DNA from 3 places in the Cupriavidus sp. NPDC089707 genome. Region 3 is predicted to be linked to each of the others. Evidence: predicted binding sites of a transcription regulator. Region 3 holds the regulator's gene; each other region holds the start of a gene.

Evidence for each region. Region 3 encodes FNR, which switches genes on or off when oxygen is low (the NO sensors DNR and NnrR bind a similar motif). Its sites were predicted from a motif close to TTGATNNNNATCAA; they were not measured.
Region 1: a site for FNR is predicted at 6,211-6,224, ahead of paaA (1,2-phenylacetyl-CoA epoxidase subunit PaaA). Genes of this name have one in related genera too.
Region 2: a site for FNR is predicted at 1,063-1,076, ahead of ACIP1U_RS15045 (hemerythrin domain-containing protein). Genes of this name have one in related genera too.

What each region holds. Positions count from the first base shown of each region.
Region 1 covers NZ_JBIVHB010000009.1:204,287-214,168, forward strand. The annotation lists gene ACIP1U_RS17100 (helix-turn-helix transcriptional regulator) at 1-148, shown strand, start outside; gene boxC (2,3-epoxybenzoyl-CoA dihydrolase) at 375-2,033, shown strand; gene boxB (benzoyl-CoA 2,3-epoxidase subunit BoxB) at 2,084-3,511, shown strand; gene boxA (benzoyl-CoA 2,3-epoxidase subunit BoxA) at 3,738-5,018, shown strand; gene paaX (phenylacetic acid degradation operon negative regulatory protein PaaX) at 5,209-6,132, opposite strand; gene paaA (1,2-phenylacetyl-CoA epoxidase subunit PaaA) at 6,248-7,243, shown strand; gene paaB (1,2-phenylacetyl-CoA epoxidase subunit PaaB) at 7,300-7,581, shown strand; gene paaC (1,2-phenylacetyl-CoA epoxidase subunit PaaC) at 7,595-8,359, shown strand; gene paaD (1,2-phenylacetyl-CoA epoxidase subunit PaaD) at 8,356-8,889, shown strand; gene paaE (1,2-phenylacetyl-CoA epoxidase subunit PaaE) at 8,908-9,882, shown strand, end outside.
Region 2 covers NZ_JBIVHB010000008.1:66,715-76,596, forward strand. The annotation lists gene ACIP1U_RS15040 (IS30 family transposase) at 1-903, shown strand, start outside; gene ACIP1U_RS15045 (hemerythrin domain-containing protein) at 1,175-1,678, shown strand; gene ACIP1U_RS15050 (MBL fold metallo-hydrolase) at 1,781-2,512, shown strand; gene ACIP1U_RS15055 (citrate/2-methylcitrate synthase) at 2,594-3,745, opposite strand; gene ACIP1U_RS15060 (2-hydroxyacid dehydrogenase) at 3,857-4,810, shown strand; gene ACIP1U_RS15065 (fumarylacetoacetate hydrolase family protein) at 4,838-5,524, shown strand; gene ACIP1U_RS15070 (SDR family oxidoreductase) at 5,583-6,341, shown strand; gene ACIP1U_RS15075 (Bug family tripartite tricarboxylate transporter substrate binding protein) at 6,440-7,414, shown strand; gene ACIP1U_RS15080 (hypothetical protein) at 7,588-7,725, shown strand; gene ACIP1U_RS15085 (LacI family DNA-binding transcriptional regulator) at 7,810-8,868, shown strand; gene ACIP1U_RS15090 (transporter substrate-binding domain-containing protein) at 9,094-9,882, shown strand, end outside.
Region 3 covers NZ_JBIVHB010000003.1:273,948-283,829, forward strand. The annotation lists gene nusA (transcription termination factor NusA) at 1-4, opposite strand, end outside; gene rimP (ribosome maturation factor RimP) at 1-489, opposite strand; gene rluB (23S rRNA pseudouridine(2605) synthase RluB) at 792-2,660, opposite strand; gene scpB (SMC-Scp complex subunit ScpB) at 2,666-3,535, opposite strand; gene ACIP1U_RS07610 (sulfite exporter TauE/SafE family protein) at 4,093-4,851, opposite strand; gene fnr (fumarate/nitrate reduction transcriptional regulator Fnr) at 4,929-5,654, shown strand; gene ACIP1U_RS07620 (hypothetical protein) at 5,716-5,961, opposite strand; gene ACIP1U_RS07625 (hypothetical protein) at 5,958-6,167, opposite strand; gene ccoG (cytochrome c oxidase accessory protein CcoG) at 6,203-7,675, opposite strand; gene ccoP (cytochrome-c oxidase, cbb3-type subunit III) at 7,725-8,642, opposite strand; gene ACIP1U_RS07640 (cbb3-type cytochrome oxidase subunit 3) at 8,645-8,809, opposite strand; gene ccoO (cytochrome-c oxidase, cbb3-type subunit II) at 8,813-9,508, opposite strand; gene ccoN (cytochrome-c oxidase, cbb3-type subunit I) at 9,527-9,882, opposite strand, start outside.

The DNA.
Region 1 (9,882 bases), on a different contig from region 3:
GATGGAAGACCTGCGCCATATCCTGGCCGGCCGCGCCGCCTTCTATTCCAAGGCGGAGTTCTCGCTGAATACCAGTGCGCAGCCGCTGGAGCCAACCTTCGCGGCGCTGCGCGAGCTGGTGCGCACGGCGCTGCAGATGCAAGGCTGAGCCGGCCTGATCCGAGTCTCCCGCCTGCGGCGGCACTCCGGTGCCGCCGTTTTCATTTGCCAGATGGCGCCAAAGGCGCCGCATGAACTGGAAAGGCGATGGGATCGCCGCATCCTCAAAAATCTGCACAATAATGCTTGATACAAATCTGTTTTATGAACTATAGTTCGTTTCAGCAGATTCCAGCTCATGCACTATGGTGCAGTTCCATCGAGGAGACACCGCCGTGACCACCGCCCCCCGCGTCGAATACCAGACCACCCCCGCCCAGTACAAGCACCTGAAGCTGAAGTTCGAAGGCCCTGTCGCCACGCTGGCGGTGGATATCGACGAGAACGCCGGCCTGCGTCCCGGCTACAAGCTCAAGCTGAACAGCTACGATCTCGGCGTCGATATCGAGCTGAACGATGCGCTCAACCGCATTCGCTTCGAACACCCGGAAGTGCGTACCGTGGTCGTCACCAGCGGCAAGGACAAGGTGTTCTGCTCGGGCGCCAATATCTTCATGCTCGGCGTCAGCAGCCACGCGTGGAAGGTCAACTTCTGCAAGTTCACCAACGAGACCCGCAATGGCATCGAGGACTCTTCGCAGCACAGCGGCCTGAAGTTCCTGGCCGCGGTCAACGGCGCCTGCGCCGGCGGCGGCTATGAACTGGCGCTGGCCTGCGACGAGATCCTGCTGGTAGACGACCGCTCATCCGCGGTGAGCCTGCCGGAAGTGCCGCTGCTGGGCGTGCTGCCGGGCACAGGCGGCCTGACCCGCGTGACCGACAAGCGCCATGTGCGCCATGACCTGGCCGACATCTTCTGCACCACCACCGAAGGCGTGCGCGGCCAGCGCGCCAAGGACTGGCGCCTGGTCGACGATATCGCCAAGCCGGCCGTGTTCGCGCAGAAGGTGCAGGAGCGCGCGCTGGCGCTGGCCGCGCAGAGCGACCGGCCGGCCGATGCACAGGGCGTGGCGCTCGCGCCGATCGAGCGGACCCTCGAAGCGGATGCGCTGCGCTACACGCATGTGACGGTGGAAATCGACCGTGCTGGCCGCACCGCTACCTTCACGGTGAAGGCGCCGACGGGCACGCAGCCGCAGAACATGGAAGATATCGTGCAAGCCGGCGCCAACTGGTACCCGCTGCAACTGGCGCGCGAACTGGAGGACGCGATCCTGTCGATGCGCACCAACGAGCTGGATATCGGCACCTGGCTGATCAAGACCAGCGGCGACGCCGCCGCGGTGCTGGCCACCGATGCTACGCTGCTGGCGCACAAGGACCACTGGTTAGTGCGCGAGACCATCGGCCTGCTGCGCCGCACGCTGAGCCGACTGGACGTGTCCTCGCGCAGCCTGTTCGCGCTGATCGAGCCGGACTCCTGCTTTGCCGGCACCTTCCTGGAACTGGCGCTGGCGTGCGACCGCAGCTACCACCTGGCGCTGCCCGACGACGAGGCGCGCGCGCCGAAGATCACCGTGGCGGAAGTCAACTTCGGCCTGTACCCGATGGCCACCGGCCAGAGCCGCCTGGGCCGCCGCTTCTACGACGAGCAGCCCGCGCTGGATGCGGTGCGCGCCAGGGCAGGCCAACCGCTCGATGCCGATGCCGCCTATGCGCTGGGCCTGGTCACCGCCAACCCGGACGATATCGACTGGACCGACGAAGTCCGCATCGCGCTGGAAGAACGCGTGGCGATGTCGCCCGACGCGCTCACCGGCATGGAAGCCAACCTGCGCTTCAACGGCCAGGAAAACATGTTCACCCGCATTTTCGGCCGCCTGACCGCGTGGCAGAACTGGATCTTCCAGCGCCCCAACGCCGTCGGCGACAAGGGTGCGCTCAAGGTCTACGGCAAGGGCGACAAGGCCGCCTTCGACTGGAACCGCGTCTGATCCGCCACCACGTCAAACGACAACCGAATTGTCCCCCGAAGGAGACCACCATGTCCGGCATCAACTACAGCGACAAGATCCCCAACAACGTCAACCTGAGCGAAGACCGCACCCTGCAGCGCGCGCTCGAGCAGTGGCAGCCCAACTACCTGAGCTGGTGGAACGACATGGGCCCGGAAGGCTCGCACACCCATGACATCTACCTGCGCACCGCGATCAGCGTCGATCCGCAGGGCTGGGCCCACTTCGGCCACGTCAAGATGCCGGACTACCGCTGGGGCATCTTCCTGAACCCGGCCGAGGCCAACCGCAAGATCCACTTCGGCGACCACAAGGGCGAGGACGCGTGGCAGGACATTCCCGGGGAATATCGCGCCAACCTGCGCCGCATCATCGTGACCCAGGGCGATACCGAGCCGGCATCGGTGGAGCAGCAGCGCCACCTGGGCCTGACCGCGCCCAGCATGTACGACCTGCGCAACCTGTTTCAGGTGAACGTGGAAGAGGGCCGCCACCTGTGGGCGATGGTGTACCTGCTGCACAAGTACTTCGGCCGCGACGGCCGCGAAGAAGGCGAGGCGCTGCTGGAGCGCCGCAGCGGCCAGGAGGACAATCCCCGCATCCTGCAGGCGTTCAACGAGCAGACGCCGGACTGGTTGTCGTTCTTCATGTTCACCTACTTCACCGACCGCGACGGCAAGTTCCAGCTGTGCGCGCTGGCGGAAAGCGCCTTCGATCCGCTGGCACGCACCACCAGGTTCATGCTGACCGAGGAGGCGCACCACATGTTCGTGGGCGAGTCCGGCGTGTCGCGCGTGATCCAGCGCACCTGCCAGGTGATGAACGAACTGAAGACCGAAGATCCGGCGAAGCTGCGCGCGGCCGGCGTGATCGACCTGCCGACCCTGCAGCGCTACCTGAACTTCCACTACAGCGTCACCATCGACCTGTTCGGCGCCGATGAGTCGAGCAACGCCGCCACCTTCTACAGCACCGGCCTGAAGGGCCGCTATGAAGAAGGCAAGCGCATGGACGACCACGTGCTCAAGGGCCAGACCTACCGCATCCTGCAGGCGCAGAACGGCCAGCTGACCGAGAAGGAAGTGCCGATGCTCAACGCGCTCAACGAAGTGCTGCGCGACGACTACATCAAGGACAGCATGGGCGGCGTCGAGCGCTGGAACAAGGTCATCGAGAAGGCCGGCATCCCGTTCCGCCTGAAGGTGCCGCACAAGGCCTTCCACCGCAATATCGGCGCACTGGCCGGCGTGAAGGTATCGCCCGACGGCCGCGTAGTCTCTGACGCCGAATGGCGCGACTTCCGCGACCAGTGGCTGCCCACCGAAGGCGACCGCGCCTTCGTCGCCAGCCTGATGGGCCGCGTGGTCGAGCCGGGCAAGTTCGCCAACTGGATCGCGCCCCCGGTCATGGGCATCAACCGCCAGCCGGTGGATTTCGAGTACGTGCGGTTTAACTGATCGTCTGCCTGTCGAACGCTGCCGGTTTGCTCCCCTCTCCCGCTTGCGGGAGAGGGGCCGGGGGAGAGGGCAGGCGGTGGCCGGCATACCGGCGAGTTGCACTTCATTGAAGCTCCGGCCCTCTCCCCCACCCCTCTCCCACTGCGCGGGAGAGGGGAGCGTCCGCGACGGGCCTCGGCAAGCTCAAGCGCAGTGCCCGCGAAGCACTCTGATTCTGGAGACCGCCATGGACATGGCAGAAATTCAAGTCATCAAGCAGCACCTGATCGATCCCGAGATCTGCATCCGCTGCAACACCTGCGAAGCCACCTGCCCGGTTGGCGCGATCACGCACGACTCACGCAACTACGTGGTCGATGCCGACAAGTGCAACCTGTGCATGGCCTGCATTTCCCCGTGTCCGACCGGCTCGATCGACAACTGGCGCGACATGCCGAAACTGCGCGCCTACAGCGTTGAAGAGCAACTGACCTGGGACACGCTGCCAGAAGAACTCTCGCCCGCGCAGCTGGCCGACCTGGCGCCCGGCGCCGGGACGCAGACCGCCGCGCCGGAGATTCCAGCCACGTCACCGCTCGCCGGCACCGGCGAAGAGACCTTCAACAGCGCGCGCTACGGCGCCACCGTGCCGCCCTGGTCCGCCGCGCATGCCTACACCAACGTCTATGGCGCCAAGTCCGCGCACAAGACCATCACCGCCACGGTGACCGGCAATGTGCGCGTGACCGATGTCGGACGTGAATACGACACGCACCACATCGTGCTGGACTTCGGCACGACGCCATTCCCGGTGCTCGAAGGCCAGTCGATCGGCATCGTGCCGCCGGGCACCGACACCAGCGGCCGCCCGCACCACGCGCGCCAGTACTCCATCGCCAGCGCGCGCAACGGCGAGCGGCCGGGCTACAACAACCTGTCGCTGACGATCAAGCGCGTGCTGCAGGACCACGACGGCAATCCCGTGCGTGGCGTTGGCTCGAACTACATGTGCGACCTGAAGGTTGGCGACAAGGTGGAAGTCATCGGACCGTTTGGCGCCAGCTTCCTGATGCCCAACCACCCGCGCTCGAATATCGTGATGATCTGCACGGGCACCGGCAGCGCACCGATGCGGGCAATGACGGAATGGCGCCGGCGGCTGCGCAAGGCCGGCAAGTTCGATGGCGGCAAGCTGATGCTGTTCTTCGGCGCGCGCAGCAAGGAAGAGCTGCCGTACTTCGGGCCGCTGCAGAACCTGCCGAAGGATTTCATCGACATCAACCTGGCGTTTTCGCGCACGCCGGGGCAGCCCAAGCGGTACGTGCAGGACCTGATGCGCGAGCGCGCGGCGGACCTGGCGGCGCTGCTGGCTTCACCGGATACGTACTTCTATGTCTGCGGGCTGAAGAGCATGGAGGAGGGCGTGGTGCTGGCGTTGCGGGACGTGGCGCAGCAGGCGGGACTGAATTGGGAGACGCTGGCGGAAGGGTTGAAGCGAGACGGGCGGCTGCATTTGGAGACGTATTAAACGCGATGCTGCAATCAGTGCCATCGCCGCTGGCACAGGCTCCCCTCGCCCGCGCGCGGGAGAGGGGTGGGGGAGAGGGCCGGAATCTCCACGAAGTGGCGCGGCATCGTGCTTGACGTACGCCGGCCCTCTCCCCCGGCCCCTCTCCCGCTAGCGGGAGAGGGGAGCAAACAGGCGCGAGGCGAAACGCTCAGCCATGCGCAAACCGCCTGCGCAACACCTTCCCCGCATCCACCAATTTCCCCTCCGCCACCTCCACCGTGCGCTGCAGGTAATCCTCGCTCGCCGCCAACAGCGCACCATACATCGCGCTGCACATCTTCCGCGCCGTGCGCCCGGGCCAGTCCTGCGGCAGTAGCGCTTCCGGCAGGTTGGGATCGCGCAGCAGCACGCGCCGGTATTCATGTACCAGCAGTGTCCGGACGAAATAGGCATCGGCCGGCGGTAGTTTCGCCGCTTCTTCCGCCAGCGGTGAAAAGCGCCGCAGCAGCGCCTGCCACGCGTCCGCCACATCGCCCAGCTTGAAGGTTTGGTGCATCAGTGCCTGCAACGGCCGGATCGAGAACGCTTCCAGGCTGCTTGCCTCCATCACCGCCACGTACTCCTGCGCACGCGCTGCGCCGATGATCTCGCGCAGCGACCCAAGGTCCGCATTGGGATGCGCCATCACCCCCGGCGCGATCGCGCCGAAGCCCTCCCACAGCAATTCCCGCTTCAGCTTCTGCCGCACCGTGGCGCGTACGTCACCGCGCACCATCACGAGGGTCCAGCGGCCATCCCATTCCTGCGCTTCGCCCGCATAGATGCGCTTGCCTGCATGCAGCACGCGTTGCAGGCCGGCTTCAGACAGCCCGTAGTAGCTGCGCCGTCCGATCCTGGTGGTGCTCAGCCAATCGTCGGCAGTCAGCCGGAACGTGGCCGTGCGAACCAGCCGGTCATTGATGCCGAACGGTGCCGCGAGGCGGATCAGGCTCCCCAGCCACACCGCCTGTGGCCGCGGCGCCACCACGTCGCCGTACAGCGTCACCAGCAGGGAGTTGGCGCCCAGCTTGAGCCCGCGCGCCAGCCGGGTAATGCGCGCAGAGGGCAGTTCTGCGTCGCGGGAAGTCGCCATCGCGGTCCTCAAAGTGATACACAAACGTTGATTGCTTGAATCAAATTGTATCACTACCATCCATTGCAACTGACGAGCTTGATGCAGATCAAGCCCTAACAAAAGCGGAGCAGGCATGTACGCACAGCTGGTGGAGACAGGAGCAACAAGGCTCCGCGCGATGGAAGAGATGGACCCGCAGGAGCGCGCGTTCCAGTCCCGCGTGGATGACGGCATCAAGATCGAGGCCAAGGACTGGATGCCCGAGGCTTACCGCAAGACCCTGGTCCGCCAGATCTCGCAGCACGCGCACTCGGAAATCGTCGGGCAGTTGCCGGAAGGCAACTGGGTCACCCGCGCGCCCACGCTGGAGCGCAAGGCGGTATTGCTGGCCAAGATCCAGGATGAAGCCGGCCACGGCCTGTACCTGTACAGCGCCGCCGAAACGCTGGGCGTATCGCGCGACCAGATGCTGGGCGACCTGCATTCGGGCAAGGCCAAGTATTCCAGCATCTTCAACTACCCCACGCTGTCCTGGGCCGATATCGGCATGATCGGCTGGCTGGTCGACGGCTCGGCCATCATCAACCAGGTGCCGCTGTGCCGCTGCTCGTACGGTCCGTATGCGCGCGCCATGGTGCGCGTGTGCAAGGAAGAGTCGTTCCACCAGCGCCAGGGCTACGACATCCTGCTGAAGCTGTGCAACGGCACGCCCGGGCAGAAGCAGATGGCGCAGGACGCGCTCAACCGCTGGTGGTGGCCCGCGCTGATGATGTTCGGCCCATCCGACGGCGATTCGCCCAACAGCGCGCAGTCGATGCAATGGCGCATCAAGCTGTTCTCCAACGACGAGCTGCGTCAGAAGATGGTCGACCAGACCGTGCCGCAGGCCGAGTACCTGGGCCTGACCATTCCCGATCCCGAACTGAAGTGGAACGAGGAACGCGGCCACTATGACTTCGGCGAGATCGACTGGTCCGAGTTCTACAACGTGATTCAGGGCAACGGCCCGTGCAACCGCGACCGCCTGCGCACTCGCGTGAAGGCCTGGGATGACGGCGCGTGGTTCCGCGACGCACTGGTCGCCCACGCCCAAAAGCAAGACCCGCAGGCGCAGCAAGCCGCCGCCTGATCCCCGCGGCGCGGCGCGCCGCCCCCACATCGAATCGCTTTACACAGGAGGTTGCCATGAAAGAGTGGCCGCTTTGGGAGATCTTTATCCGCAGCCAGCACGGCCTGGCCCACAAGCACGTGGGCAGCCTGCACGCGCCGGACGGCGAAATGGCGATCAACAACGCTCGCGATGTCTACACGCGCCGTAATGAGGGCGTCAGCGTGTGGGTGGTCAGGGCCTGCGACGTGATGGCCAGCAGCCCTGGCGACAAGGGTCCGCTGTTCGAGCCCGCCAACAGCAAGGTCTACCGCCACCCGACGTTCTTCCCGATGCCGGAAGCCGTCAAGCACATCTGAGGCGGCGCGGATCATGGACAACCACAAGCTCGCTCATCTTCACGAGGCCTTGCTGCGCCTGGGCGATTCCACGCTGGTGCTCGGCCAGCGCCTGTCGGAATGGTGTGGCCGCGGCCCTGCGCTGGAAGAGGACATCGCGCTGACCAACGTCGCGCTCGACCTGGTCGGCCAGACCCGCCTGTGGCTGGGCTATGCCGCGGAAGTGGAGGGCGCCGGCCGCACCGCCGACCAGCTCGCCTTCCTGCGCGACGCGCACCAGTTCCGCAACCTGCTGCTGGTGGAACAGCCCAACGGCAGCTATGCCGATACGCTGGCGCGCCAGTTCCTGTTCGATACGTGGCACTACTTCCAGCTCGAAGCGCTGCAGCGCTCCACCGATGCGCGCATTGCTGAAATCGCCGCCAAGTCGCTAAAGGAAGTGACCTACCACGTGCGCCGCAGCGCCGACCTAGTGGTGCGCCTGGGCGATGGCAGCGAGGAAAGCCACCGCCGCATGCAGGATGCGTTCGACGACCTGTGGATGTTCACCGGCGAACTGTTTGAAGCCGATGCGGCCGAGGCCGCGCTGGCACGCGAAGGCGTGATCCCCGATCCCGCGACGCTCGCCGAGCCCTGGCAGCGCCATGTCGGCGAGGTGCTGGAAGAAGCCACGTTGCGCGTGCCTGCGAACCAGTGGGCGCAGAGCGGCGGCCGCCACGGCCGTCATACCGAACACCTCGGCTGCCTGTTGGCCGAGATGCAGTTCCTGCAGCGCGCCTATCCCGGCGCGCAGTGGTGAGCATCTTGACCGCGCAAGCGTTGGACCGTCCCGCAGTGGAGCAAGTCTGGACCTGGCTCGACACGGTGCCGGACCCGGAAATCCCCGTGATTTCCGTGGTGGATCTTGGCATCGTGCGCGACGTTGCATGGGATGGTGACGCCTGCGTCGTCACGATCACGCCGACCTATTCCGGCTGCCCGGCCATGACCGTGATCCGCGAGGGTATTGAAAGCGCGCTCGCCGCGCGGGGCGTGGCCAAGGTGCGCGTGCAGACCCAGCTGGCGCCCGCATGGACCACGGACTGGATGACCCCGAGCGGCAAGGCCAGCCTCACTGGCTACGGCATCGCGCCGCCGGCGCAGCAGGTGATCGACATCAGCGGCATCAGCCGCAAGGCAGGCAGGGGACCGGCGGCGCTGGTGGTGGCCTGCCCACACTGCGGCTCGCGTCATACGCGGCTGGTCAGCCAGTTCGGCTCGACCGCGTGCAAGGCGCTGTACCGCTGCGGCGACTGCAAGGAGCCGTTCGACTACTTCAAGGCTCACTGAGAAAGAGAAGGTGGGGAGATGAGCAAATTCCATGAACTGACGGTAGCCTCGGTCACGCGTGAAACCCGCGATGCGGTCGCCGTGACTTTCGCAGTGCCCGACGAACTGGCCGACGCCTACCGCTACGTGCAGGGCCAGCACCTGACGCTGCGCACCGGCATCGATGGCGAGGACGTGCGCCGCTCGTATTCGATCTGCTCGGCGGTGCAGGACGCGCAGCTGCGCGTGGCGATCAAGCGCGTCGACGGCGGGCTGTTCTCCAACTGGGCCAACGAGCAACTGCGGCCGGGCATGAAGCTGGAAGTGATGCCGCCATCCGGCCATTTCCACGTGCCGCTGTCCGCCACGCACGCGAAGCACTACGTCGCGTTCGCCGCCGGCAGCGGCATCACGCCGATGCTGTCGATCATCAAGACCACGTTGCAGGCGGAGCCGGATAGCCGCTTCACGCTGTTCTACGGCAACCGTGCGTCGTCGTCGGTGTTGTTCAAGGAAGAACTGGAAGACCTGAAGGACACCTACCTGCAGCGCTTCAACCTGGTGTTTGTACTCAGCCGCGAGCAGCTCGACATCGACCTGTTCAATGGCCGCATCGACGGCGAGAAGGTCAACGCGCTGCTGAAGCACTGGGTCAGGCCGCAGGACATCGACGTCGCCTTTATCTGCGGCCCGCACTCGATGATGGAAGAGGTCTCGCAGGCGCTGCTCGACCACGGCGTCGACAAAACCCGCATCAAGCGCGAGCTGTTCGCCACCAGCATCCCATCGGCGCGGCCCGCCGCGCATGCGCACAAGCAGATCGGCCAGCAGCAGTGCGAAGTGACCGTGATCCAGGACGGCCGCACTCGGTCCTTCACGCTGGAAAAGAACAAGGAAACCGTGCTCGACGCCGCGCTGGCGCAGGGCATTGAACTGCCGTACTCATGCAAGGGCGGCGTCTGCTCGACCTGCCGCTGCAAGCGCATCGAAGGCGAGGTCGACATGGACGTCAAC
Region 2 (9,882 bases), on a different contig from region 3:
ACCTTGATGCGTGAGCTTCGCCGTAACGCCGCCGCGCATGGCGGCTATGGCGCGATGACCGCGCAAGCCTGCCGTGCGCAACGCCGCCAAGCCAGTCGTCCAGCCCCCAAGCTTGCTCCCGACAGTGTGCTGTGGGGCGTGGTGCGCCACTTCCTCGACCAGAAGTGGTCGCCAGAGGAAATCTCCGCTACGCTCAAACGCGCCTTCCCTGACGACGGCGACCGCCACGTGTCCCACGAAACCATCTACAACGTCATTTACGCCTATCCGCGAGGTGAACTGCGCCGCCAGCTTATCGCCTGCCTGCGCCAGGGCCGCGCCAAGCGCCTACCGCGCTCGCGTGGCACTGACCGGCGCGGCCAGATTCCCGACATGGTCAGCATCCATGTGCGCCCGCCCGAGGTCAACGACCGGCTCATGCCCGGGCACTGGGAGGGCGACCTCATCAAGGGCGCGGGCAACCAATCGGCCGTGGGCGTGCTGGTCGAGCGCATGAGCCGCGCCGTACTGCTGGTCAAGATGCCAAACGCTACTGCTGCTTCGGCCTTGGCGGGCTTCACCGCCAAGCTGCAATCCCTGGTCGCGCCGCTGCGCCAGACGCTGACCTACGACCAGGGCCGCGAGATGGCTCGGCACGCCGAACTCAGCGCTGCCACCGGCGTGCGCGTGTACTTCTGCGACCCGCACAGCCCCTGGCAGCGCGGCTCCTGCGAGAACACCAACGGTCTGCTGCGCCAGTACTTACCCAAGGGCACCGACCTATCCGTCCACTCTCAAAAAGACCTTGATGCCATCGCCGACAGTCTCAACGCCCGGCCTCGCAAAACCCTGAACTGGCACAACCCATTGCAAGTCCTCGCTCAGGTCCTGGCTAATCCCTCGGACCGGCTTCCTGTTCAATAACTTGCGGGGTGTTGCACTTCGCACTTGAAACCGCAATTGTGCGACTTTCGACATACGGCCACTTTGCGCTTGCGCACCGGCCGAAAGAAGAAACTAAGCGATGGCGATCCTCGGCTCCAGTGCTCGTCTGGTAGCACGCGGGCCAGAACAGACGTCTTTTTGACCTGGATCAGCCCCACGCTGTGAGGGAAGACTATTGTTACTTAAATGTTGCAGTTCCGATGAATTTGGACGCAACGGTTTCCGTGACCAGTTTTCCCCCGAGGGCGCCATGGCCAACCAGCTTGCCGTCTGGCATTCCGACCATATCAATTTCGCCGGCCTGCTTGACCTGCTGGAAGAGCAGGTCAACGCCTTTTACCGGGAAGAGCCGCCAGACTACGGCTTGATGGGTACGATCATCGATTACATGCGCAACTATGGCGATTGCGTTCACCACCCTCGCGAGGATGTTGCATACGCCCTGCTTGTTGAGCGATCCCCGGATATGCAGATTGTGGTCAGTCGGCTTCTGCAAGAGCATCGCGTCATTGCCGCGGTGGGCGAGGAACTGCTCAGCCGGCTTCGTGAAGCAGAAAGCGACGTCATCACGTCGCGGACGGGCCTCGAAGCCGCCGCCGCCATGTACCTTGCCTACTATCGCAATCATCTTTCCACTGAGGAAAAACAGGTCATGCCGCGTGCCGCGCAACGGCTGACCGAAGCGGATTGGGCGGAAGTCGCGGGCACCGTTCCGGATGGCCCGGATCCCCTGTTTGGAGAAAACGTACATTGACCCTTCCCTTGACGCTGCACCTGGATGGTAGACAATCGTCGAACGTACACCGACGAGTTGGCCGAGCTCGGACCACGTCAGTTGCCCAAGAAGGAGCGCGCCATGGCGACCATATCCCTTCCGAACGGTACAAGAATCGACGAGATTGCCGACCGCATCTATCGCATCTCCACTCCGCTCGAGATCCCTGGCGGGGGCGGATTCTCTTTCAACCAGTACCTGATCGACGACGACGAGCCGCTGCTATTTCATAGTGGTCTGCGCAGGTTGTTTCCGGTTGTCAGGGAAGCAGTCGAGCGGATCATGCCAGTCGATCGATTGCGCTATGTTGGTTTCTCGCATTTCGAGGCTGACGAGTGCGGAGCGCTCAATGAGTTTCTCGCGGCCGCGCCGCGTGCGGAGCCACTGTGCGGCCAGATCGCGGCCATGGTCTCGGTTAGTGACTATGCCGACCGGCCGCCGCGCGCGCTGGATGATGGCGAGACGATCTCGCTCGGACAGCACAGCGTGCGCTGGCTGGATACACCGCATCTACCGCATGCATGGGAGTGCGGGTTCCTCATGGAGACCACGTCGGCAACGCTGCTCTGTGGGGACCTGTTTACCCAAGGCGGCTCGCATCCCCCGCCGCTGACCGAGGGTGACATCCTCGATCCGAGCGAGGCGTTTCGTCGCAAGATGGACTACTTCTCGCACACCAAGAACGCCCGCGCAATGCTGGAACGCCTCGCTGCATTGCAGCCGACAACGCTGGCCTGCATGCACGGCAGCGCCTGGCGCGGCGATGGCGCGGCCTTGTTGCTCGCGCTTGCCGACAGCATCGAACACGGCTAGGTGCTACGCGCAAGTTGAGTTGTTGTACTGCACAACATGCCGCGCATGCGCCGGTGGCGCGTAGCGAGGCCCTGCCACGAGTCAGCCCTCGGCCGCTTTTTCGGGCGCTTTCCCGACATAACGCCCTCTCGGACGTATCACTTGCCCAACACCTAGTTGCTCCAGGCTATGCGCCAACAGTCCGATGCTCCGTGCCGTGGCGAACATGCCAAACGCTGCGTCGTCAGGCAGCCCGCAGTGGGTAACCAAGGCCGCCAGGGCGACATCGATATTGGGTTGCAAGCCGGTCAGGCGAGTCGCCTTCTCGATAAAACGGGCGATGACTTCGGGCGGATCGAACAGGGCCAGCAGCGCAGCCGCGCGCGGATCGCCTTCGGGATAGAGATGATGCCCGAAGCCAGCCAACGGTAAGCCAGCGGACAGGTGGTGGGCGATCACCTGATCCTCGCCCTGTCGGTCCAGTTCATTGAATAGCGCCTTCACGCGGCCCGAGGCGTCGCCATGCAGCGGACCGGACAGTGTGGTCAGGCCGGACAGGAGGCAGGCCGGCAGGGATGCTCCAGTGGACGCGGCAATGCGCGCGGCAAAGGCCGAGCTTGTCAGCTCGTGGTCGACCAGAAGCACCATTGCGGTCCGCAGGAGATCCGCCACGTGCGGGGATTGCTTCCACCCTTGCGCAAAACGCAAGTGCAAAGGCTGTTGTCCCGCATGCGCGCCAAAGCTGTTGGCCAACAGACCCACCAGGCTCTGGCATTCGTAATGCAAGACTCGGGTCATGCGCCCATGGGTGGAGTGGCCCGTGGCGGCCAACTCGGCCAAGGCCCTGAACGCCGCAACACGCCCCGGCTTGCCGCAGCGGGCGGTCGATGAGAAGTCGACGGGCTGGTCGGCATTCCAGAGCAAACGCGCCACGTCTTCCAGGCTCGCCGAGCCAGCCAGCATCACCGCGTCCTGGCCGCGGTAGTACAGCCGCTCCCGCACAAACGTGGAGAGCGCAGTGGGGATGCTGGGCTCCGCGCCAAACAACGTATTGGTTGCGAGCGTCTCAAACTTGCGTCCGGCCTGCTTGCGCCTGGCCAGGTTTGCCACATCTTCGGCGCGGTACAGGCTGCGGCGTGTGTCCGTGGGGTCTGAAGTGACTTCCAGCTTGCCGCGGCTGACATAGGCATAGATCGTCTGCGGCCGAACGCCAAGGCGCTTGCACGCCTCCCCCATCGATATCCAGGATCCCATGATAATTTGTGGTTGAGACAATTTTATATTGATTTTATATATCAAGATTGCCTATCAAATCAACTTATTCCACCATGCAGTCAACCTTTAACCACCTGACTGCATCCGGACATGAAGCCACAGATCCTGCAACTCAATCCCATCCTGATCCCGGCGGCCAATGACGAACTCGCCACCCGCTATCAGGTTCACAAACTCTTCGAGATCGCGGACCAGGACGCCTGGCTGCGGGAGCATGGCGCCGCCATCGAGGCCGTCATTACCGGTGGGCACACCGGGATCTCCCGGGCGATGCTGGAACAGTTGCCCGCCCTGAAAGTGGTCGCCGTCAATGGCGTCGGGACGGATGCGGTGGATCTGGCCTACTGCCGTGAACGCGGCCTGCCCGTCACCGCCACCCTGGGCGCGCTGACCGAAGACGTGGCAGACCTGGCCATCGGCTTGCTGATCGCAGCCTGCCGCAACATCTGCGCCGGCGACCGCTTTGTGCGCGACGGCCAATGGGAGCTGCACCCCCAGCCCAGCGCCATCCCGCTTGCCCGGCGATTCAGCGGCATGCGCGTCGGCATCGTGGGCATGGGGCGAGTCGGCCGCGCGGTCGCGACGCGGGCCACCGCCTTTGGCTGTCCCATCCGCTATACCGACCTGCACCGCATGGACGACATGCCGCATGAGTTTGTGGCAGATCTGCGCCAGCTTGCGCACGACAGCGATGCGCTGGTGCTGTGCGCGGCTGCCGACAAGGCCGAAGGCATCGTCGACGCCGCCGTGCTGGATGCGCTCGGCCCCCGCGGTTTTCTCGTCAACGTGGCACGTGGCCGACTGGTCAACGAGGTCGATCTCGCCGAAGCCATCGCCGCGGGCCGCATCGCGGGCGCCGCGCTGGACGTATTCGTGGACGAGCCTCGCGTTCCCCTGGCGCTACGCCAGTCCGACCGCACGACGCTGCAGGCCCACCGCGCCAGCGCCACCTGGGAAACCCGTACCGCCATGGCGCAGATGGTGCTCGACAGCGTCGCCCAGGCGCTGGCCGGCAGCCGTCCCGCCATGAGCCTGACCACCTGAGCGCGGGTTCAGTCACGGACACCCAACATGACCGATTTCGTTTTCCCACCCGTGGCCACGCCCGCCCTGCCCGTCTGCGGCCGCGCGGCGCGGTTTCCCGTCGCGAGGGTCTTCTGCATCGGGCGCAACTACCGGTGGTCTCCTGACGAACCCGCGCCACGGGAAATGCCCGCATGGTTCATGAAGCCCGCCACCGCCGTGGTGCCCGCCCAGGACCGGCTGCCCTATCCGCCGGGAACGGGAGACTTTTGCCACGAAGTCGAACTGGTGGTCGCCATCGGGCGTGGCGGCCGCGACATCGAGCCGGCGCAGGCCGAGGACCGCCATATCTGGGGCTATGCCGTCGGGCTCGACCTGACGCGCCGCGACCTGCAGCAGCAGGCCAAACGCGTGGGCGGACCCTGGGAACCAGCCAAGGCCTTTGACCACTCGGCGCCCTGTAGCCCGATCGTGCCCGCGGCCAACTGCGGGCATCTCCGGGAAGGGGCGATAGCGCTGAAGGTCAACGGCGTCGAACGGCAGCATGCCGACCTGTCCGGGCTGCTGTGGCCGGTTCACGAACTCGTTGCCATGCTGTCGCGCTCCGTGATGCTGATGGCTGGCGATCTCATCTTTACCGGCACGCCAGCAGGCGTGGGGCCTTTGCATCCCGGTGACGTCGTCAGCGCCAGCGTGGCCGGCATTGGCGAATTCTCAGTGACTGTCACCCGCTGATGGCGCAAGGCCCCCTCATACCTGATCTTCGTTCCAACCTCATTGCAGGAGACCGTCCTTGAACGCTTCCCGAAAGATTGCCCTTGTTACGGGTGCTGGTAGCGGTGTTGGCCGCCTTACCGCGATTAGCTTGCTCAACGACGGCTGGACGGTCGTGCTGGCCGGCCGTCGCCCCGCTCCCTTGCAAGCGCTGGCCGCCGAAGCTGCCGCGCGCGGGCAGACCGCGGTGGCCATGCCTGCCGACGTGACTGACCCTGAACGCGTGCAGGCCTTGTTTGACGCGATCGAACGCGAGTTCGGGCGACTGGACCTGCTTTTCAATAACGCGGGTGTCAATGCACCGGCCGTGCCGATGGACGAGCTGCCGCTGGACAACTGGTTCAACGTCATCAACACCAACGTCACCGGCGTCTATCTCTGTGCGCGGGCGGCCTTCGGACTCATGCGCAGTCAATCGCCGCAGGGCGGGCGCATCATCAACAACGGCTCCATCTCGGCGCATACGCCGCGTCCCTGCACGGCGCCGTACACCGCCAGCAAGCACGCCGTTACTGGCCTCACCAAGGCACTGGCGCTGGACGGGCGCGCCTTCAACATCGTTGCGAGCCAGATCGACATCGGCAACGCCTTGACCGACCTGTCCGAGCGCATGACGCGCGGCGTCTTGCAGGCCAACGGAACGACCGCACCCGAGCCCATGATGGACGCCAGCCACGTCGCCAATGCCGTGCGTCATATGGCCTCGCTGCCACTGGAGGCCAACGTGCTGACCATGACCGTCATGGCCAGTGCCATGCCATTCGTCGGGCGCGGCTGAATGGGCCTGCGCCCCAGGGACCCGCACCCCAGCCCTCATGGCGAAGGGGTGCGTCACCAGAGTTGACACGAGTTAACCAGAAACAAACGGAGACAACGATGCAGTTCACTACCCTGATCAAGACATTGGTCGTGCCCGCCGCGCTGCTCATCGCGCCCGGCCTGGCATCGGCACAGAATTACCCGGCACGACCTGTCACCATCATCGTCCCCGCGCCAGCGGGGGGTGGCATCGACCTGATCGCCCGGGTCGTCGGCGAAAAGCTTTCAGTCAAGCTTGGCCAACCGTTCATCGTCGAGAACCGTCCGGGCGCGTCCAATAACCTGGGCACTGCGGTGCTGGCCAACGCCAAGCCCGACGGATACACAATCGGCATCGTGGGCGGCAGCCACAACATCAACAAATTCCTCTTCAAAAACCTGGGATGGGATCCGCAAAAGAGCTTCGAGCCCATCGTCTACACCCATGAAATCCCGCTGGTGTTTGCGGTCTACCCGAAACTCCCGGTCAAGACGGTGCCTGAGCTCGTCACCTGGATGAAGGCCAATCCCGGCGAGGCCAAGGTTGCCACCTCCGGCCGTGGCAGCGCGCAGGAAATGGCCGCCGAAATGTTCCGTATGGTAAGCGGGGCACCCGTACTGCTGGTGCCCTACAAGGGGTCGTCCGCCGCCCATCCCGACCTGATCGCCGGACGGACCTCGCTCTACATCGACACCATCAGCGCCATCCAGGAGCAGGTCAGATCGGGCAACGTCCGCGCCGTCGCAGTCTCCACCCACAACCGCTCCAAGGCGTTGCCCAATGTGCCGACTGCTGAAGAGCAAGGCCTCAAGGGCTATGACGCCAATACCAATGGCGGCTTCCTGGCCCCCGCGGGAACGCCGAAAGAGATCATTGCCAGGCTGAATGCCGAGATCAATGCCGCGCTGAAATTGCCCGAGGTGCGCGCCAAGCTGGAAGCGGCAGGGATCGAGGTCAAGGGCGGCACGTCACAGGAATACGCGGCGTTGATCAAGTCTGACCTGGCAAAGTGGGGGAAAGTCGTCAAAGAAGCGGGAATCCAGCCGGAATAGCGGTCGTTCTGGAAACAGGAGAGCCAGGAGCGTGTAAGTCGACCTGCTTGCCACGCGTTGCGCCATTCAACGTCGCCAACGCGTGGCCGGCAACGTGCCTCTCGGGGCCGATACGCCGACTGGGTCCGGTAGCGCGTAAACTGCATCAGACTCCTTTTGAACGGGAGAGCAGCATGCGAAACGTGATCTTTCACGAGCCAGGGCATCCGGAACAGCCATGTCACGGGGCTCGCTACTATGCGTTGCTGTCGGTTTTCGTGGTGGCGGCAGGGCTTGTCTATCTGGTCTGGTCGGGTCTTCACATCGTGTGAAGTGCATCAGGGATGCCGGGTGCTGCCAAATCCCGGCATGCCGAGGCATAATTGTGAAACTGGTTTCACCTAGACCCGAATCCAATGCCCCCGCGCCCTGTGCCCCGACCAATTCTCGACCTGAAACCCGCAGAGAAGCTCACCATCCAGGACGTTGCCGACTATGCGGGCGTCTCGAAGGCCACCGTTTCGCGCTACCTGAACCGGGGCGGCGAGCAGTTGTCCGCGGACGTGGAAGCGCGCGTGGCCGCGGCCATCCGCGCGCTTGGCTATAGCCCCAGTCCCATGGCGCAGGGGCTCAAGCGCGGCAAGTCACGCCTGATCGGGCTGGTGGTGGCGGATGTTTCCAATTCGTTCTCGGTGGCCGTGCTGCGCGGCGTGGAGAAGGCTTGCCGCGACGCCGGCTACATGGTGATGCTGTTCAATCTCGGCAATGACGAGGAACTGGAGCGCGAGGCGATCCGCTCGCTGTCGGCCTACCGGGTTGAGGGCTTTATCCTGCACACGCTGGGTCACGATGCCGGCGCGCTGGCCGATGCGGCGCAGTTGGGCAAGCCAGTCGTGCTGGTCGACCGCAAGGTCGGCGATGCGGAGGTGGACCTGGTGGCGCTCGACAACCTGAGCGCCGTCCATGAAGCCGCCGGCCACCTGGTCGAAGCCGGCTATCGGCACGTGCTCTTTGTCAGCGAGCCGATCAAGGCCATCAGTTCGCGCAACGAACGGGCCCGCGCCTTCCAGGCCTTTGTCGCCGAGCACGCGGACACGGTCAGCGGGACCGCCTTCGAAGCCCACAGGGGTGGCGACGATGTCCTGGATGAAGCGCTGCGCGATCTGCGCCGCCGTGCTGGCGAGGCGCCCGCTGCCGTGCTGGCGGCCAACGCGGTGATCTCGCTGCGCGTGGCCGCATCGGCCGCCAGGCTGGGGTGGCAGCTCGGCACCGACCTCGGACTGATTGGCTTCGATGACCCGGAATGGGCTGCGCTGGTCGGCCCTGGCCTCAGCGCGATTTCCCAGCCCACCGACGATATCGGGCGCGTCGCCACCAATTGCCTGATCGAGCGCCTGCAAGGCGCCCAACTGCCGCCGCGCCGGGTCCTGCTGCCCGGCACGCTGGTCACGCGCGGCTCTACCCGCCGCGGCTGATCCCTCCCCCGCCGCCGTCCGGGGTGCGCGCGCAAGCTACGCACAGACCCGCCGCAGCAGCGTAGCGGGTGCGGTAACGCGTCCATTTCCCGCTCCGGCCTGATCGTAAGGGTTTCCACTGCTGGATCTCTGAAACCGGTTTCCTATAATTCTGAAACCGGTTTCAAGACGGTACTTGCCAACGCTGCGACGCCAGCGACACCCCTATACGTGCAGGAGACATAGATGAACGTTCAACGCTTGTTGCGCCGCGTAGCCGCGCCCGTGCTGACTCTGCTGGTCCTTGCCAGCGCCGCTTTCACCGCCCAGGCGCAGACGGTCGCCGAGATCGTCAAGAAGGGCAAGGTCACCATCGGCGTCGTGAGCGGCGCCCCGCCCTTCGGCACCACGGACGCCACCGGCAAACCCGCCGGCTATGACGTCGACGTGGCCAACCTGCTCGGCAAGTACCTCGGCGTGCCGGTCGATATCGTCCCGCTCACCTCGCCCAGCCGAATTCCGGCGCTGGAGGCCGGCAAGGTCGACTTTCTGGTCGCGACGCTGGCGCCGACGCCCGAACGGGCGCGGGCCATCATGTTCAGCGCGCCCTACAGCGCGTTCGAGCTGACCATCTTTGCGCCCACCGCTGCGAAGTACGCCAAGCTGACCGAACTCGGCAAGAAGAAGGTTGGCGTGACGCGCGGCACCACGCAGGACACCGCGCTGACGCGGCTGGCCGTCCCCGGCATGAATATCGTCCGCTTCGAGGACGATGCCACCTGCGCGCAGGCGCTGATCAGCAACCAGGTCGACGCCATCGCCCTGCCGAATAGCACCGGCAACGAGATCATGAAGGCGCGCGGCGCCGGCAAGTTCGACGCCAAGTTCGCGTTTTCGGTACAGCCGAATTCGATGGCCGTGCGCAAGGATGCCTTCGAACTGCGCCAGTGGCTGAACACCACGATCTCCTACGTCAAGCTCAATGGCGAGCTCGATGCCATTGCGCAGAAGTGGACCGGCAAGGCGCTGCCCACG
Region 3 (9,882 bases):
TCATTGCTTGTTCCCTTTTCTTTGATTTCCTTTGAAGTCGAATACCGGCACCAGGCGCGCCTTGTCGACATCGGATACGGCAAATTCCAGCAGTGCCGGGCCATCCTTGCCCTCGAACTCCAGGCCAACCTTCTCCGCGCCCGCCTCGCCGGTCGGTTCGCGCAGGATGCCCGTGAAGTTCTTCTGCCCGTTGACCGGCAGGCGCAGCGTCACGCGCGCCTCGGCGCCGGCAAAGCGGACATAGTCGGCCAGCTTCTTCAGCGGCCGGTCCAGTCCGGGCGACGAGACCTCGAGGCGTTCGTAGTCGACATTCTCGACCGTGAACACGTGGGTGAGCTGGCGGCTCACCTTTTCACAATCCTCGATGGCAATGCCGGTTTCAGGCTGATCGATATAGACACGCAACAATCCGGCCGGGGCACGCTCGAGCTCAACCAGCTCATACCCCATGCCGTTAAGGGTGGTTTCGATCAAATCTGCCAGATGCACTGTTATCCCGAGTAATGGCCATCAACACCGTGGCAGGCAAACCCGCCGCTGCCGTCCGGGACGACCTTGCTGCAGTGCTGCCTGTCCGCCATCCCGCCCGCGCCGGGGCGCGGGACCGAATTCGGGCGAACCAAAAAAAAATGGGCGCAATGCCCATCATTCGCCCACCCTCGGCGAGGATGGCTTTTTGAATAGACTTGAATTATACGCGGATTATGTCGAAAAGGCAAAAGCCAGACATTCTCGCAGATGACGCGCCGCGCATGGCGGGTCTTCACCCCGCCATGCGCGGCATCAGGCACTCAGCGATTCCCGCCGCGACTGCCCCCGCGACCACCTCCGCGATTGCCGCCACCGCCACCGCCACCGCCACCGCCGCGCGGGGTGCGGTTTCCGCCTGGCTTCGCCGCCTTCGGCATGACATTGCCATTCGGCTCACCGCCGCCACGACGCTGCGGCTTGCCTTGCCCGCCCAGTCCGCCGCCGCCGCCGCCACCACGCGCCTGGCGCGCGCCGGTGCCGCGACCACCGCCAAGGTTGGCGGCGTGCGAGGTCAGCAGCGTGGGGCCGTGGCTGATGTAGCCCATCGACGTCTTCATCGGATCCGGCTGGCCACCGCGGCTGCCACCCCGTGCTCCGCCCTGTTCATAGCGCGGCAGACCATCCATGCCCGTGTGCATCGGCATGCCCGCAATCGCCGCTTCGGTGCGCTGCTTGCGCCCGCCGACCTTGGTCGCGCCCTTGCCAGATTGCTCGCCCTTTCCCGGCACCTTCAGGCCGACCGCGGTCATCAGCGCCTTGACGTCATTGGGCTCGACCTCCTGCCAGCGGCCTCGCTTGAGGCCGCGGGGCAGCAGGAACTGGCCATAGCGCGTGCGGATCAGCCTCGACACGGTCAGGCCGACCGCCTCGAACATGCGCCGCACTTCGCGGTTGCGGCCTTCGGTCAGCGCCACGTGGTACCACTGGTTGACGCCCTCGCCGCCGCCATCCGCGATGCGCAGGAAGTTGGCCTCGCCGTCGTCCAGCTTGATGCCGTGCAGCAGGCGCTGGCGGTCGGCTTCGGCCAGTTCGCCCAGCGTGCGCACCGCGTATTCGCGCTCGACGCCGTAGCGCGGATGCATGAAGCGGTTGGCGATATCGCCCGAGGTGGTGAAGATCAGCAGGCCTTCAGTGTTGAAGTCCAGCCGGCCAACGGCGACCCACTTGCCGGTCTTGATGCGCGGCAGGCTGTCGAACACGGTCGGACGGCCTTCGGGGTCCGACTGGCTGACGATTTCGCCGGCCGGCTTGTGGTACAGCAGCACGCGCGGCGGCTTGGTCGACACCTTGCGGTGGATCAGCTTGCCGTTGACGCGCACCTGGTCGGTCGGCAGGATGCGCTGGCCGATATGCGCCGGCAGGCCGTTGACCGAGACCCGGCCCTGCAGGATCAGCTCTTCCATTTCGCGACGCGAGCCCAGGCCGCCCTCAGCCAGCACCTTGTGCAGCTTCGGGGCGTCGTCCTCGGCCGACAGCTCACGCACCGGCTTGGCCTTGGTGCGCGGAATCACCGTGTCTTCCTTGTCGTACTGCTCGGAAATCACGAAGCGGAACAGGTCCTCGCTGCCGGACGTGGCCTTGTCGACACCGCCCTGGCCCTTGCGCTGACCCTGCGGCTTGGCTCCCTCCTTGCGGCGGCCCTGCGGCTGCCGGCCGGCAGCGCCCAGCCCCTCGGCCGGCGTGGCGGGCTTGCCGCCGCGCGGGTTCGGCTTGCGCTTGCGGCCCGCCTGCTCACCCTTGTCCGCCTTCTCGGCTTTTTCGGTTTTCTCGACCCTTTCAGCCTTGTGCGCCTTGTCGACCGGAGCCTGCGTCGCCTGGCCGCCCTCGCCCTGAGCGGGCTTGCGCTTGCCGCGGCCACGCTGGGCACCGCGCCCGCCGACCGCCGCCGCTTCCGCGGCGTCGCCAGGCGTACCGGCCTCGGCGCCTTCGGCACGGTCGGTATCGCGATCCTGCGCGGCCTGGCGGCGCGACGCCACCAGGTTCCTCAGCCCGCGGCGCAGCCCCTTGCGGCGGGGCGCGGCTTCGCTGCCCGATCCGGGTTCTGCGGCGCCGGAGTCGGCGGGTGCGCCCGCGTGGCGGGCGTCTTGCTCAACGGAATCAGACAAGGTATTCACTATCGGATGTTGCATGTTGTTCAGTTCGGCACGCGCTCGTCGTGCTCGCTCGGGTGCGGCAAGGCGCCGTCTTCCGGCAGGTCACCCCGCGCCCCGTCCGGATCGGAATCGGCAGGATTGGCAGGTTCGGTTGGTTCGACTTTTCCGCCCAGTGCCTCCGCCCCATGCTGGCGCGGCTGCAGGTCGAATCCGTTGGCAATTTCGCCGTCTGTGGACGCCTGGCCAGCGTCCGTGGCTGCGACGGCCTCGCCGGGGTCGGATGCCTCGGCTTGTGCAGGCTCGGCAAACGCCTCCTCATCGGCACTACCGGGCTTGCTTGCCGCCAGCGCCTCGAAATCGATGGCCTGCTGGTCCAGCAGCGTTGCCTGCGCTTGCGCCTGGGCATCCTCGAGCGGCGGCAACTCGTCCAGCGTGCGCAGCCCGAGATCGTCCAGGAAGGCCTTGGTGGTGGCATACAGGGCTGGCCGGCCCGGCACGTCGCGGTGGCCGATCACCTCGATCCAGCTGCGGTCTTCCAGCTTCTTGATGACTTCCGTGCTGACCGTTACGCCGCGGATTTCCTCGATATCGCCGCGCGTCACCGGCTGGCGATAAGCGATGATCGCCAGCGTCTCCATCACGGCGCGCGAGTATTTCGGCGGCTTTTCCGGATTCAGGCGATCGAGGTATTCGCGCATCTCGGGGCGGCTCTGGAAGCGCCAGCCGCTTGCCAGCGACACCAGCTCCACGCCGCGCGGGCGCCAGTCCTGGCGCAATTCCTCCAGCAGCACGCGGACGGTATCCGCGCCGACGTCGTCGGCGAACAACCGTCGCAGATCATTGACGCGCAAAGGCTCCTGCGCGCAGATCAGCGCCGTCTCGAGGACGATCTTCGCCTCTTGGGTATTCATGTTGATGGTGTGCAGCCTGTCTTTGCACCTGCTCCCGGACGGATCCGGGGCACCGGAGATTTTGGATACAGCGACGCCAATGCCATCGCCATCTCATTGCGCAGCTCACCCGAATGCCTGCTGCATCCAAGCCGTGCACTTCCCTTTCTTTGCATCGAGTTGCCGGGTCACTCCGGCAGGAGATCGTTCGCATGCCGCCATGGGTCGGTCAGCGAACCTCTTGCGTGGCGCGTCCGCACAACGGACGCCACTGTTGGCGAACTGAACGCCTCGGACGCAAGAAAAACGGGTATCGGGAGCAAGGCCGGCATCTCCAACACCGCAGTGCCAGCCGGGCTTTTGAACCAGATCTTTTGAACCGGATGGACCGCAGGGACGGGCGGGCATCGAACTACCAACACTTCCCGCCGCCGTGGGCGCACCTTCTGGTAGGAAGGTCGCTGGCACGGCTCGCCGCTGCTTACAAAACACCGCGCGATACCGCAATGCTGGCGATTGTATGGCATTCCCGCCCTCGCCCGCAACCATCATCGGTCGCGCCGCGCGACCCATGCGCCTCAAAAGACCAGACAGAAACCCTGCTCGGCCAGCGAATGTGGCAGCAACGCCGCGCGCGCCAGGCCGAGAGCCCCGAACGCCATGACCGCCACGCCCGCGCCAACGCGAACCGCGCGCCGCCGCGACAGGTTGCGCAGGTAACCGGACAGCCCTGACAGCACCAGCAGGTTGGGCAGCGTGCCGACCCCGAACACGCCCATCACCAGCGCACCGGAACCGGCATTGCCGGCGAGCAGCGCCAGCGTCAGCGCCCCGTAGACCATGCCACATGGCACCAGCCCCCAGGCCAGGCCAACGCCGTAGCGCCTGGCAAGCCCTCCATGCGCACGCACGAACGTGGGCATGCCGCCGCCCAGCCGCCCAAGCTGCCGCGCCACGCCGCTGCCCACCCGCACCGCCAGCCGCTCCAGCCACGCCACGGTGAAGGCATTGCCGCGCAGCAGGCGCCAGCCCGACCACAGCAGCATGGCACTGCCGGCGCTGAACAGCCAGCGCTGCACCGGCAGGTAATCCTGCTTCCATGCGCCGGCGCCGATCGCGCCAAGCAGCGCGCCAAGCAGCATATAAGTCGAAATCCTGCCCAGGTGCATTGCCAGCAACTCGCCGGCCCAGGCGGCACGGCTGCGCACGAAAGTCATGGCCACGATGCCGCCACGTGGCTGTTCGACTGCCAGCGCAATGCCGCCACACATTGCTGCGCAGTGCACGCCGCCAAGCAATGCCAGCATAAAGACGCTAATTAGCACACCAAATGGCAAATCTGACTCCCTGCCTCATCACATCGCACGGTAAAATGTCGTGGTCGCGCCCTCGCATCCACTCTTGCAGGTTCCAATTGCTCACCTCCATTCCAATCACCGAAATGTCGCCCCGTTGCTCCACATGCGCGATGGGGCAACTGTGCCTTCCGGTTGGCATGTCCCAGCAGGACCTCACCAAGATGGACACGCTGGTGCAGGAACGCATCCGGGTCCATAAGGGTGAGACCTTGTATCGCATGGGCGACCCCCTCACCGCGGTTTATGCCATTCGCTTCGGCACACTGAAGACGCATGTCACGACCGAAGACGGCCGTTCACAGATTACCGGTTTCCACCTGCCTGGCGAAATCGTCGGCCTCGACGGCCTCGGTGAGATGCAGCATGCCTCGGATGCGACCGCGCTGGAAGATACCGAAGTCTGCGTAGTCCGCCTTGGCGACCTGCAGACGCTGTCTGCAGACCTGCCTTCGCTGCAGCATCAGTTCCTGCGGCTGATGGGCAAGGAAATCACGCACGACCAGCTCATGCTGGTGACACTCGGCTCGATGCGCGCCGAAGAACGTTTGGCCGCGTTCCTGATCAACCTGTCTGAACGCCTGTCGGCGCGCGGCTACTCGTCGACCGAATTCGTGATGCGCATGAGCCGCGAGGAAATCGGCAGCTACCTTGGCCTGAAACTGGAAACCGTCAGTCGCCTGTTCTCGCGTTTCGCTGAAGCCGGCCTGATCCAGATTCGCCAGCGCCACGTCAAGCTGGTGGATCTCGCCGGCATCAAGCAACTCTACAGCCGTAGCTGCTGAACCTTCCCCCCGCCCCGCCGCGTTGCGCCTGCGCCGCGCGGGGCGGCGCAGGCATCGCAATTCACTCCAACTCGTCGGTATCACTGAGCCGCGTCGGCATCGTGTACAGCGTCAACCCGCTGGACAGTGCGCAGAAGATCCACGCCAGCAGGAAGCTCATCGTATAGATCGATTCGCGCGACGCCTCGATCGGATGCCCAAAGAACTTCAGGTCACCGGGATCCACGACCGAGAACACTGTCGCGGTGGCAAAGCCCGCCATCAGGAACCCCGGCCACAAGACCCACATCAGCCAGCGCAACCTCATGGCTGCCTCGCTGCACTGGGCTGAGGCTGCGCTACCCCGGCCTTCTCGACCACCAGTCCATGGCGCGTTGCACCCTGCACCGGCAAGTCAGGGTGCGACGACGCAAGCCAGATAGTGACACCGCACGCCACCATCGCGACCAGCGGGCCGCTCATCAACAGCCACGGCCACGGCTCTTTCCACCACGGATTGCCTTGCTGATTCATCATGCCCCCTTGAGTTCTGCACCGAGCGCCTGGCGTCACAGGTCGCGCGGCACGATAAAACTGGTGCTTTGCCGGATCTCGGCGCTGCCCCGCTCCGTTGCCTCGCTGGTCACCGTCACGCTGATCTTGTGCGTGCCCTGCGCCGCGTCCTCGATCGGCAAGCGTATGCGGATCGGCAACAGCCGGTTCGACGTTGGTGCCAGCGACTCGGCTTGCTTGTCGTACTCGACCGTCAGGTTCTTCAGTTCGTCGCTGTCGGCTCGCACGCTGATGTGCATCGGCCCTTCTGTCGTGTTGATCAACTGCAGGCGATAGACGTTCTCGATCCAGCGGCCTTCGACCTCTCGACCCAGCGCGCCACGGTCGCGGATGATGTCCACCTTCAGCGGAGTGCGCAGCGCGATTGAAGCCACGAAGCCAGCAAGCAGCGCGACCCAGATCACGGAATAGATGATGACACGCGGGCGCAGCAAGCGCTTGCGCGACGCCGTCGCCGACAGCGCCTTGCGCATTGCATTTTCCGAGGTGTACCGGATCAGGCCGCGCGGATAGGACATCTTGTCCATGACCTGGTTGCAAGCGTCGATGCACGCGCCGCAGCCGATGCATTCATACTGCAGGCCATCGCGGATATCGATGCCGGTTGGGCACACCTGCACGCAGATGCTGCAGTTGACGCAGTCGCCCAGGCCCGCCTGGTGATGGTCGGTCTTGCGCGAACGGCTGCCGCGCGGCTCGCCCCGGCCGATGTCGTAGGTCACGACGTAGGTGTCGCGGTCGACCATCACGCTCTGGAAACGCGCATACGGGCACATGTATTTGCACACCTGCTCGCGCATGAAGCCCGCGTTGCCCCAGGTGGCAAATGCATAGAACAGCATCCAGAACGTCTGCCACGGGCCCAGCGACAGGCTCGCCAGCTCGCCGCCCAGTTCACGGATCGGCGCGAAGTAGCCGATAAAGGTGAAGCCTGTCCACAGCGCGATCAGCACCCACAGGAAATGCTTCGTGGCCTTGATGCGCAGCTTGCGCAGGCTCCAGGGATCGCCGTCCAGGCGGATGCGCGCGATCCGGTCGCCTTCGATCCGCCGCTCGATCCACATGAAGATTTCGGTGTAGACCGTTTGCGGGCAGGCATAACCGCAGAACAGCCGTCCGGCAATCGCAGTAAACAGGAACAGCGCCAGCGCCGAGATGACCAGCAGCACGGCGAGGTAGATGACATCCTGCGGCCACAGTACCAGCCCGAAGATGTAGAACTTGCGCTCGCCAAGGTCAAACAGCACGGCCTGGCGTCCGTTCCACTGGAGCCAGGGCGTGCCGTAGTAGATCAGCTGGGTGAAGAGAACCAGCCAGACGCGCCAGCTGGAGAAAGCGCCCGTGACCGAACGCGGATAGATCTTGCGGCGGACCTCATACAGTGTTTCATCCGAGGTCTCTGCAGGCGCAGCGGCCGACCGCTGACGGTCGGCCGCCCGGGCCACTTCTTCGGTCCCGGGTGCGTTCATGGATGGTTTCTCCTGCGGGCGGCCCGCGCCCGCTCAGATGAGTCGCCTGTCATTGGCCGGCGCCCCCGCCGGTATTGGACAGACCCCAGACATAGGCCGTCAGCATACGGATCCGCTCTGGCGTCAGGATCTCTTCATGTGCCGGCATATGGTTGTTATGCCCCTTCAGAATGGCGTCGACGATGCTGCCTTCCGAACTGCCGTACAGCCACACGTTGTCGGAGAGGTTCGGCGCGCCCAATGCCTGGTTGCCCTTGCCGCCGGCGCCGTGGCAAGCCGCGCAGGTCGACTTGAAGGTGCTCTCGCCACGTGAGGCGCGGATAGGGTCCGAAGACAGCCCCGACAGCGAGCGGACATACTGCGCCACGTCGCCAGCCAGCTTGCCGTCGATGGTGGATGCGAACGGCGGCATCACGCCATTGCGGCCCTTGGCGATGGTCTGCTGGATGGTTTCGGGTTCGCCGCCATACAGCCAGTCGCCGTCGGTCAGGTTGGGGAAGCCGCGGCTGCCGCGCGCGTCCGAACCATGGCATTGCGCGCAGTAGTTCAGGAACAGCCGCTGGCCAATTTCGCGCGCCTGCGGATCCCCCGCCACCTGCTTGACATCCATCTTCAGGTACTTGGCATAGATCTCGTTCTGCATCTGCTCCTGCGCGGCACGATGCGCCGCCAGTTCACCCTGCGTCGAGAACTTCAGCACGCCTTCGTACTTGCCCAGGCCCGGATACAACACCAGGTAGACCAGGCCGAAGATGCAGGCCAGCAGGAACATCCACATCCACCAGCGCGGCAGCGGATTGTTCAGTTCGCGCAGGTCGCCGTCCCAGACGTGGCCGGTGTCGTCGCTCGCGCTGGCGGTCTTGGTAATCTTGCGTTGCGAGAACAGCAGCCATACGCACCAGACGATGCCGACGAGCGCGATCGCGGCAATGTAGTAACTCCAGAAATCGGAAAAGAAATCGCTCATGGCTAGGTGTTCCGGCTCGATGTTGTCGTGGTTTCGTCAGGCAGCGCGAACGGCAGCATGGCGGATTCCCGGTTGGCGGCCTTCCTGCCGGCGGACCAGGCCCACCAGCAGATGCCAAGGAAGACGACCATCGACACGACGGTCGCAATGGCGGTGATCATGGCCATGGCCTACTCCTTCGCCGGTGCAGCCGCTTCCGCCGCGGGCGCGGCCGGCATAGTCGCTGCAGCGGTATCCACGCGGACATTGCGGCGGTTGGTGCCCAGTCCCTGCAGGTAAGCCACAAGCGCGTCTTCCTCAGTCTTGCCCTTGAGCTCGTCCGGCGCCTTGGCGATGTCGGCCTCGGTGTACGGCACGCCCAGCTTCACCAGCGCCCGCATGCGGGCCTGGATTTCGTTGGTCGGCAGCGCAGCTTTCTCCAACCACGGATAGGAAGGCATCACCGACTCGGGCACCACGTCGCGCGGATTACGCAGGTGGATGCGCTGCCAGTCATCCGAGTAGCGGCCGCCGACGCGTGCCAGGTCAGGACCGGTACGCTTCGAGCCCCACAGGAACGGGTGGTCGTAGACTGACTCGCCCGCGGTCGAGAAGTGGCCGTAACGCTCGGTCTCGGCCTGCAGCGTACGCACCTGCTGCGAGTGGCAACCGACGCAGCCCTCGCGGATATAGACATCCCGGCCCATCAGCCGCAGCGGCGAATACGGCGTGATACCCGGATCCGGCTTGGTCGTGGAGTGCTGGAAGAACAGCGGCACAATCTGCACCAGACCCGCGATGCTGACCACGAGGATCGTGCAGATGATCAGCCAGCCGATGTTCTTCTCCAGCGTTTCGTGGGAAAAGAATCTTTGTTTTTCCGACATCTTTCTATCCTGGAATGATCAGTGTGCGGAGGCGGGGATGCTGGCCGGGATCGGTGCATCCACGGCACGCTTGCCGACGATGGTCTTGGCAATGTTGTAGGCCATCAGCAGCATGCCGGACAGGAAGCAGATGCCACCCAGCAAACGGATCAGGTAGAACGGGTACTTGGCCTTGACCGCTTCGACGAAGGCATAGGTCAGCGTGCCATCAGGTTGCGTGGCGCGCCACATCAGGCCTTCCATCACGCCGGCGATCCACATCGAGGCGATATACAGCACCACGCCGATGGTTGCGATCCAGAAATGCCATTCGATCAGGCGCACGCTGTACATCTGTTTCTCGCCGAACAGCCGCGGGATCAGGTAGTACAGCG